DNA from 2 places in the Nitrosomonas limosa genome. Region 1 is predicted to be linked to the other one. Evidence: riboswitches for the same ligand, from Rfam matches in the RefSeq annotation. Region 1 holds a riboswitch; the other holds the start of a gene.
The links. Region 1 has a riboswitch for cyclic di-GMP ahead of ACV7NC_RS00870 (FxDxF family PEP-CTERM protein). Riboswitches for the same ligand answer to the same signal wherever they lie in the genome.

Region 1 (4,705 bases):
GACTGGCTGACGATGCGGGCGGGAAACCGAATCGTTCATCCGGCGTATCGTTCCAGTATTTCGGATGAAAGGCTTTTTTGATCATTTGGTAATACCGGGTTTTCAGGCCCCTTCGCAATCTGTTCGGCGCGCTGTTAGCCAAACTGCCCAACACGCTGTCATTCCAGTGAACTTGCTGGTGTTCCAACGGATTGCGGTAAAACAGCTTGCGGCCAAGTTCAGGGAAGGTTCGTCCGTGACAGCTCATTTCAAAATCATCAAGCGGCGGAGCCACCGATACGGATGCAAGCGATGAGTTGAGCAAGCGTAGCCGCTTTTTAGTAAAGCTGCCATCGGGGAGTTTTATCCAGACGCCGGCATTCGGATCGCGGTCCCCCCATGGGCTGCTGCCATTGAAAATGTTATTGGCGCGGCCATCCCAGAAATTACGGAAATTGAAAACGGCATTGATGACCGTGGGGGTGTTGCGTGGTTCAACTTTGCGAGCGCCGACAGAGCCGATATGAAAAACCGGATCAACATCGCGATCACATTCATCGTTTCTTTCCAGAAATGCCTCGGCATCGCGGTAAGTACCGCCAAAAGTACCTGACGACGAAACCACGTCATTGTTGATGTAAACCGGAGCGCCCAGTGGGTTCATGGGGTCATCGGTTTGAAAAAAAGGAAAATCACCTTTCTTCAGTTCGGAATGAGGGCCCAACTGACTTCCATCCCGGGCCTGTGAGAATTCTTTAGGCAGGCTGCTGTTTCTGCCAGTGGGCGAAATAACATTCCTGGTGCGGCGATCGGCGCCGGCATGGTAGTGGCAACTGGCGCAAGCAATGCCGTCGCTTCCTACATTGATATCCCAGAATAGAGCCTTACCCAGTGCAATGGCGCTTGCTTTATCGATGATAATCGGATTGTTACCGTCTAATAAGCCGGGTACTTCAGGAACCGGTGCGCCTTTTAAGGACATGGGCATCGGTCCGAAGTCGGCGTGCAGAGTTGAGCAAGTCACAACCATCACACAGCTTGCCATGAATAACTGAATGCCATATTTTCTAATAGTTCTTAGCATGATTTGAGTTCCTCGCAGTTCAACACCCTGGCATTCCTGCTGCTCTAAAGTTGAAATCGCTTGCTGCAATTGATCAAACAAACGATTTGAATTCTTGCTGAAACAGAGCCGAGTGTGCTTTGTTAGGTAAAAACGGGGGCGATGCGGCTACCCCCGTTTCTCCCGTGGCTAAATGTTCCGCTGATTAAGCTGCAGCCTGAATCGAAGCTTGGTGTTGCTTACGCATACGCCATCCGACCAGACCCAAACCGGCCAACATCATGGCCCAGGTTTCGGCTTCCGGTACCGCGCTGACGGCCAGCTCATAAGCGCCGCCAGAGGACGCATGATCGGTGCCGCCAACATAGACCGTATACCAGCCCGGAGCCAGGTCGTTGAACGTCAGCGTTGCGGTATTTGCACCCACGCTGCCGCCGACACCGTTTTCAAAGGTGTTGGTCAGACTGACGTCATTGGCGCCGTTCAGTATGGTTTCGCCCCAACCGGTGCCAACCGTGTGTGAAGGGCCTGCAACTGCGTAGCCCAAGGTTTCAAGGACATTGCCGCCTTGTCCGTTGGCCATCCACAGTGTGCCGGCATCACCCATTTTGCCGGTTGCGTTGAATGAGTGCGGCGTGCCGAAACCTGCATCGCTGATTTCCGAACCGAAACCTTCGGTGCCGCCGTCAAACACGTTCGCACCGGTTGCCCAAACCGTGACGCCCGGTACGAATCCTGAACTGCCGTTAACCGTTACAGTGACATCCTGCAGGCCGGTGTTTTGAAAAACGAACCAATCACCGACATGCGCCCATGCGGAATAATTCAAGTTCGGATTGTCGGAATAGGCGCTTTTGGTTGCGCTTTCAGTGGCAGTAATGGAATTAAGTCCTAAATCCAGGACATTATCACCGCTAACCCACGGTTTGGGGCTTACTGCGGCTGCATAGGCATTGCTGCCTGCCATTGCTAAAGCGGAGATGATCGCCAACGAGACCAGCGAACTGGTTTTGTTATAATAAATTTTTTGCATAGTTAATTCTCCAAAAAAATGCATTTGTTTGATTTCAAGGCGCCGTTAATTGTTTGCTGCTTTGGGAAACGGCCAATTGACAGCGCCTCTTTTTTGAACGACGTTCTGGATAGGGCGCATAATTTCCTACGCCAAATTTCAGAAACTCCCCGTCATTCAGAGGAGGCAACCAGGCTGTCTTCGTTGCAAAGACCCTGTGGTTTTCCGGGCTTGCCTTGCGGCAAGGGTGGCTATTCTTATCTGTTCCAATTCTCTTACAAGCTGGAAAAAAATCAATGCGACAAATTGTCGCGCGACAATTTGCCGCACCCCTTCGAGTGACAAACCCTATTGGATAATTAAGGTGGGGTTTCTTTCATCAATGCGTTGTTTTGATGGATTTCTTTTTTATATGAATTGAGATAATCAGTAGGATCGGCATCACAAGGGTGCGACAATTTACCGCATTGACCCTCTAAAATCTTTGATCAATACTGCGGGCGCGTTGGCCAACGTTCGGTTGCGGGAATAAGAAAAATTTCCCGCATTTTTAGTATTCAAGTTAGTTTTTTAGGGTCTGTTATGAAAAATAAATTAATCAACAAAACATTGAAATACGCCTTATTAGTTGCCGGCCTGACTTCAGTGCCTGCGATGGCGCACATTGGCTACGGCGGACGTGATTTCGGGACGTTCACGGGTACCGCTGCTGCATCCAATACCATTTCCAATCAATCGGCTTCGGGCTGGCACGGCTGGATAGACGGCACCGATGCGGATTGGGGCGATTCCCATCGTACGAGAGCTTACCGCTTTACATTGGAAAATGATGCCGATGTCAAAATCTCTTTCAAGGAACAAGCTTATGTTACCTCGACAGGGTCTTCCGTGATCGCCGGCATTATGCCTGGCTTCAGCCTCTATAAAGGACTGGCGCACGTAGCGCCGTTTGCGGCCGATCATGACGGAGCACCTGGATCGATAGCCATTCGCGATGCGGTCGGCGGCGTTGGGTTGACCGAAGGCTCATTCCGTGCGTTGACCGATTGGAGCATTACCAACAATAACAACGATCCGGCCAGCGCCTTTACCTACGTAGGCCATGCCTATGACGGTCTTGGCATCGACTATGGCACTGGCGTGATTCCCGGCGCCGATGGCTTGGCCGATCACATGGTATCGAAAGTCTTCCATTTATCGGCGGGTGATTATTCGATTTTTGTCGGCGGCACGGATTATTTTAATTCCTCAGCACCGTTCACTGCGTTAGGGATCGAAGGCATGGTGGCAGTTGTTCCGGAACCTGAAACCTATGCGATGCTGCTGGCCGGTTTAGGGCTGCTCGGTTTTAGCGCCCGCCGCCGCCGGATGGTTTAAGAGCGGATGCATGTGAATTGGGAAGAAATCGCGGGAAACCCTGAATAATTCAGCTTCCAAGCTGTATTCGAGAGAGCTTTGGCAATATGATTTATTAGCGACCGGTGTAGCGGTGTAGTATTTTTCATACTGACAGATGCAATGCAGCATGAGTGTGACAATCTTTCAGTGTTCCCGCAGCAATTTTCATGTATGAGCAAGTAAGCCTTGTATCGTGCCCAAATTACCTCCTTGGCCCGATACAAGGCTTTTTGCATTGAATTTAAAGAAGAATTTTTTAGCAAAAGCAACTTTTTAAATAATCCTTGCAGAAGCTGAAGCGCTTAGGCACAATCAGCCCGGATTTTCTGATCTGGAAATCATACAACCCTATCGTTGCATTTTCTGAAGTGTGGGCGGATCAACAGAGACCGAGCCGCATCATTTCAGTCTTTTTATTATTGAGCTGTTCCGCCTCGCGTGGCGGAAACCGAGTCCGATCGAATTTTTGGAGAACTGCAGGATGAAGAAAAAACTGATGGCGTTAGCGATAACCGGTGTATTTGCCATACCGGCGGCTGCGTTAGCGCAAGGAACAAATTTAACCCTGTTTGGGAGTTTGCAAGCCGAGTATGCAACCGTTAATCGTGATGGCCAGAGTAGCCAAGCCCTGATCGGTGACGATACCGGCCGCTCAAAAATGGGGGCGCATGTGACCGAAAACCTGGGCAGCGGTTTTAAAGTCAAAGCGCGTGTCGAGTATGGTTTCAATACCGGCGCGGGTAATCTGGGCGGAGCGCGTGAGCGCTGGGTAGCGCTCGCCGGCGATCAGTGGGGTGAAGTCAAATTTGGCCGCGTGCAATCGCCGTTCAAAGATTTTGCCGGCGGCATGACCATCGATCCGTTTGCTTACACGACTTTGCAAGCGGCTGGTAGCGGCGGCACCATGACCGCTTCCGCAAATGGCTTGGGTGCTGGTGCAATGGGTTTTGTGAACAGCGCAATCCGCTACGATTCACCTAAAGTCGACGGTTTCAGCTTTGCCGGATTGTTAATGCCAGGTGACTCCAATCGTCTGGATCCGGCGAATTTCATTGCGCCAAGCGGCGGATTTCCAGGTAGTCAAACCAATTCCGGCGGTGAAGACGGTGAATGGGATTTTCAAGTTGCGGGTAAATACGATACCAGCTTGAGAGATCACCACTTCGCGGTATTCGGAGGCTATTCCCGGGATAATGTCAGCGCTCGCCAAAGAATCGCTCAAGGATTGACAAACAACGAACATGTCTGGCGTG
Region 2 (4,705 bases), 1.1 Mb from region 1:
GAATTGTACGATAGAGGCCCATACCCCGTGTATTGAATTATCTCAAGGAAAATTGGGTGTATTAGATAAATCCCTAATGTTAGGGAAGAAATTTTATTGGTTAATTGCACATTATATATTGGTTTTGTCCAATTTTTCAGTAGGCAGAATATAGCAATTGACATAGGAATAACAGTGATACTCAGATAGTGGTAAAAATATAGACCAGCATCCAATCCCTGGTTCTTTGTGACAAAGTAACATCCCATCGCTGTTGAGAAAACTGATACGGTGAATACTATCCACAAAATAGGTTTGCTGAAATGAGTCTGGCCCGTTCTAATAAAATTTCCGAGAAAGAAATATGGGATGTATGTAAGAAACCAATTAATAAACAGACTTGATTGAGATGATTCAAACTTTGCTGCAAAAGCATTTAGCGCAGAAATAGTGAATGAAAACAGAATTAGTACTAAGATCTCAAAGCGCGATGAATTTGAAATAATTTTTTGAAAAAAAGGTGTAAACAAGTAGAGAAAAAAGATCATATATAAAAACCATAAATGGAAGTATGGTGCACCAGACAAGAGTCGATTTGTTAAATCTCCCGCTTCAATAATTTCCCCTTTTAATGATTTTTTTAAAACCACCCATAACAAAAAGAAAACAGTCCAAAACATAATAGGGATCATGATTTTAGAAAGACGCTTAATATAGAATGACTTTAAGTCTTCCATCTTAGTTGTATCAAGCAGCAATGCTCCGCTAATCATTACAAAAACAGGAACACACCATCGAGTAAGAGAGTCGTATATGTTGCCTAACCACCAATTTTCTGTTCCAATTGGACTATAAAGGACTACAAGTCCAGCAGAATGCAGGAATACGACTGCAAACATTGCGACTATTCTAGAATTATTCAACCAAATCATAGTTTTCTTCCTGAACCTGCCATCCTACTTGAGGTTTGTACATTTTTCTGGGATTAATTGTAGTCTCCTCGGGAATTTGATCCAACTTAAAGTAGATTTTTCTTAAACAAAAGGTGCGCTATGATGAAGAAATCGGTAATCCTCCCCTGAATTAAAAGTTATTGTCAAAATGGTGCTCAGAGATTTAATCAGTCGGCCCTGCAAAATTCACATGACCGTGGTGGTAGCTTTGTATACAAGAAAGCTTCGCCCATATATGGTTGTTTTGCGCGGAAGCGGTTGATCAACTGCAGCAAGGCAAAGGGCAACAAAATACCTTTTAGCCCCAAGCGGAGTACTGCCCTCATCAGCCAGCGCAGGTTGTATCCCGCCGCACACAACACAGCATGGAGCGCATCTCCCAACTTGCCCTGCAACCAGCAGCGGTCCATTCGGTGATCCGACTTTAAATGCCCAATCGCAGGTTCCACGGCCTGACGACGTTTGAGCCAGCGCCGCTGCGGCATTGTGAGTGACTTGTACTTGCCACGATGGATGATGTTCACGTCCGGGTTGTCGGTATCCACGCCTCGAAATCCGAGATCGGCAATGACCTGCTTCGGCGTTGATCCTGCGTTTTCGAGTAACGTCTGTGTCTGTGTGAGTTGCTTATGAAGGATATGGCCATCGTAGGGATTGCCGGGGGAGGTTTTTGCACCGACCATCAGGCCGTTCTTGTGCGTGATCGCAATGCTGGCTTTAACGCCGAACTCGTAAGGCTTGCGCGCCTTGCCCTTGCCGATACATTCGACTTCCGGGGCATGCAGTGCGTAGAGTTTGTTTTTGTCTTTCGGTTGCTGCTGGTAAATCCGCTGTACTCGCTCCAGCAGCGTGTTCAGATGTTGGAACGATGCGAAGCACTCCAGTTCTGCCGTCGCCAGTTTCCGCTTGATCTCTCGCAGCACAATAGAAAGCTGGTGCAAGGACTGCTTCAATAGCGGGCCACGGTAGTCGATTTGCCAATACCGCCAAGGGATGGTGCAGATCGATCATCTGGTCGAGACGTGCACGAAAAAAATCATCAGTCGGCATTTAAATTTCCCCTAATTCCCTCAGGTTTTGATGCCAATATTATAATTTCCCAGGGATCTCAGCGTTTACTAATTCGCATGAATTCCAATATTTATAGGGTCTCCAAGCGTTTTGCAGGACTGACTTTTTACCGTGAACTTCACGAAGCTAGATTAAGCAAGATTAACACTTATCCGATTATCCGATTTGTGAGCACACTTTCGTTTGGCAGAGCTTAGCAACCTGTTCAGTCGTGTAGTACCACTTCACTGTGTATTGTCTCAATAAAAAATTGACACGAATAGTTGGCACGAATAATGCTTTCAGATAATCGTAGTACGAAAAGGGCAAACTCTGCGAAAGCAGAGGACGCAAAGTCACTGATCTAAAGGGCAAATACCCCAAGATGGCAGGACTGCCACAGATAGCGCTGTTCGTTTTAGTAAACATCTACGCAACCATTCCATGGTTACGCAGTAATTCAAGCAATCTAATTCGAAGTGTATCTCTGCAGTTCCGTCCTTGAAACTTTGAGGAGGAATCGAAAATGAACATCGATCATCGTGTAGTAACTGTAACAAAATCACCATTAATGGTTGATAGAGCACTTCAACCAAAAACAACCGCTGTTAAGAGTAACAACACTTCTACGTTGTTCCGAATAGGAAAACTCGTCGCGATGATGCTCATCATCGCCATGGTTTCTTCCCATACACACGCAGCCAAAATGCTTTTCAGGTCGAATTTTGGCTCTGGCGTAACTCTTAGCGCACCTTATGCTTTTTATACCAACGGTAAAGGAGCGTGGCAACAATTCACTGGAATAGATAAAGAAACTGGCTATAGCTGGCCTCTTAATGTGCTTGGCTCGAGATTCTCGGGCATTCAGCTCATTACAATCGATCCCGTTACTTCTACAACAATCAATGATTATGTTACTAATCAAATTCGATCTGTCAGCGGACCCAAAGGAAAGACTGTTAATGAAATCTTTCAGAATGTAAAAATTATTGGCAATCCAGGTCAAGCTGGTTCTCAGTCACCATTTTTATTTGTAAGGCCCTATACGGCTGGCGATGTCAAGAATTTGTATATGACATACTGGATTAAATATCCGGCTGACCTGGCGGATAAATTGGATGCAACAATCTCCTCTGCAAATTGGCGCGTTCAATTTGAATTTAAAACGGGAGGTTATGGCGGCAATGACGGTTCTGGCGATTATCGAATCATCACAAACATAATGAAAGGTGCCGATGGCAAATTGTATTGGCTAACAGTTGGAGACAATAATGCCAACGGCCCCGATCCGAAAACCACCTACTGGGTTGAAGTAAACCGCGCCGTACCAATCCCAGTTGGTGAATGGTTTAAATTCGAAGTTTACTGGAATCGTTCGAGCGGTAGCGATGGACGTTTCTGGGCTGCAGTGAATGGCCAAGAAATTGTCGACCACTATGGCTCGAACATGGGAGATTACAATCTACCAATCACCCGGATTATGCCGCATAACACATACAGCGGTGGTTATGGCCCCGTCGAATCTCATATTACCGGATTCGAAATATGGGATGACTTTCCATGTGGTGGCGGTGTTTCATGCTATAACTTTGATACGATTGCACCAACAATTCCAGCCTCTCCAAAAAGCACATATAGAAAATACTCTACATTTGCTTCAGTCGCGTTATCTTGGGCTGCTTCAACCGATGCAGTCGGTGTTGCAGGGTACGCGATTTATAGAAATGGGGTAAAAATTGGAGTAAGCACTACAACTAGTTATACAGATACGATATCCGGCAGCGCTAAAGGTACACTCTATAGTTACACTGTAAAGGCTTTCGATGCTGCTGAAAACTTTTCTAACTCTAGTTCAGCGGTTGCCGTAACTCACTAATATAATTAGTATCCTCACAGTCAAATCACTCCCGGCAAAGCTAGGGGGTGATTTGGTAATCTGCAGCCTCCAGCAAGCCGCTTAATTCTCCATACACCAGATTTGACTATAGCTCCCGATCACCCGATGCAAATCATCGACGCTGCTCTTGTCTTTGCCAGCGCCATCACTACGGGCAAATAACTCCGAAGCTTGCTCAACCAAATGCCGCTTCCAGCTATTGATCTGCGTCGGATGGATTCCATGCCGGGATGCTAATTGGTCAGTCCTGCAAAACACTTGGAGACCCTATAAATATTGGAATTCATGCGAATTAGTAAACGCTGAGATCCCTCGGAAATTATAATATAGGCATCAAAACCTGAGGAAATTAGGGGAAATTTAAATGCCGACTGATGATTTTTTCCGTGCCCGTCTCGACCAGATGATCGATCTGCACCATCCCTCGGCGGTATTGGCAAGTCGACTACCGTGGCCTGCTATTGAAGCAGCCCTTGCACCAGCTTTCGAGCGCAAGAATCGTCAAGGCCACATGGTAGAGTTCAGCGATATTTTCGGTACAACGTTAGCGACTGCGGGCACAGGAGTGAGTGCTGCGGGCCGGCCTCGTTTGCCCATCCGGTTGATGGCTTCCTTGCTGTATCTGAAGCACGCATTCAATCTGAGTGATGAAGAACTGGTGATTCGCTGGTCCGAGAATGTGGTCTGGCAGTATTTCAGCGGGCAGGCGTACTACACACCGAAGCTGCCCTGTGATGCTACTCAGATAGGCCGCTTTCGCACTGCGATTGGTGAGTCCGGTGTCGAAAAGCTGCTGCAAGCAACCATTGACGCAGCTGTGCAAGCG

Region 2: another riboswitch for cyclic di-GMP. It lies ahead of ACV7NC_RS05835 (hypothetical protein); the one in region 1 lies ahead of ACV7NC_RS00870 (FxDxF family PEP-CTERM protein).

Annotation. Positions count from the first base shown of each region.
Region 1 covers NZ_CM135180.1:199,724-204,428, forward strand. Annotated here, with positions in the region: gene ACV7NC_RS00865 (cytochrome-c peroxidase) at 1-1,063, opposite strand, end outside; gene ACV7NC_RS00870 (FxDxF family PEP-CTERM protein) at 1,248-2,075, opposite strand; cyclic di-GMP riboswitch class I at 2,237-2,316, opposite strand; gene ACV7NC_RS00875 (FxDxF family PEP-CTERM protein) at 2,637-3,431, shown strand; gene ACV7NC_RS00880 (porin) at 3,934-4,705, shown strand, end outside.
Region 2 covers NZ_CM135180.1:1,292,057-1,296,761, forward strand. Annotated here, with positions in the region: gene ACV7NC_RS05825 (acyltransferase) at 1-911, opposite strand, end outside; partial or broken gene ACV7NC_RS05830 (transposase) at 1,214-1,888, opposite strand; cyclic di-GMP riboswitch class I at 2,298-2,384, shown strand; gene ACV7NC_RS05835 (hypothetical protein) at 2,509-3,858, shown strand; gene ACV7NC_RS05840 (hypothetical protein) at 3,940-4,137, opposite strand; partial or broken gene ACV7NC_RS05845 (transposase) at 4,244-4,705, shown strand, end outside.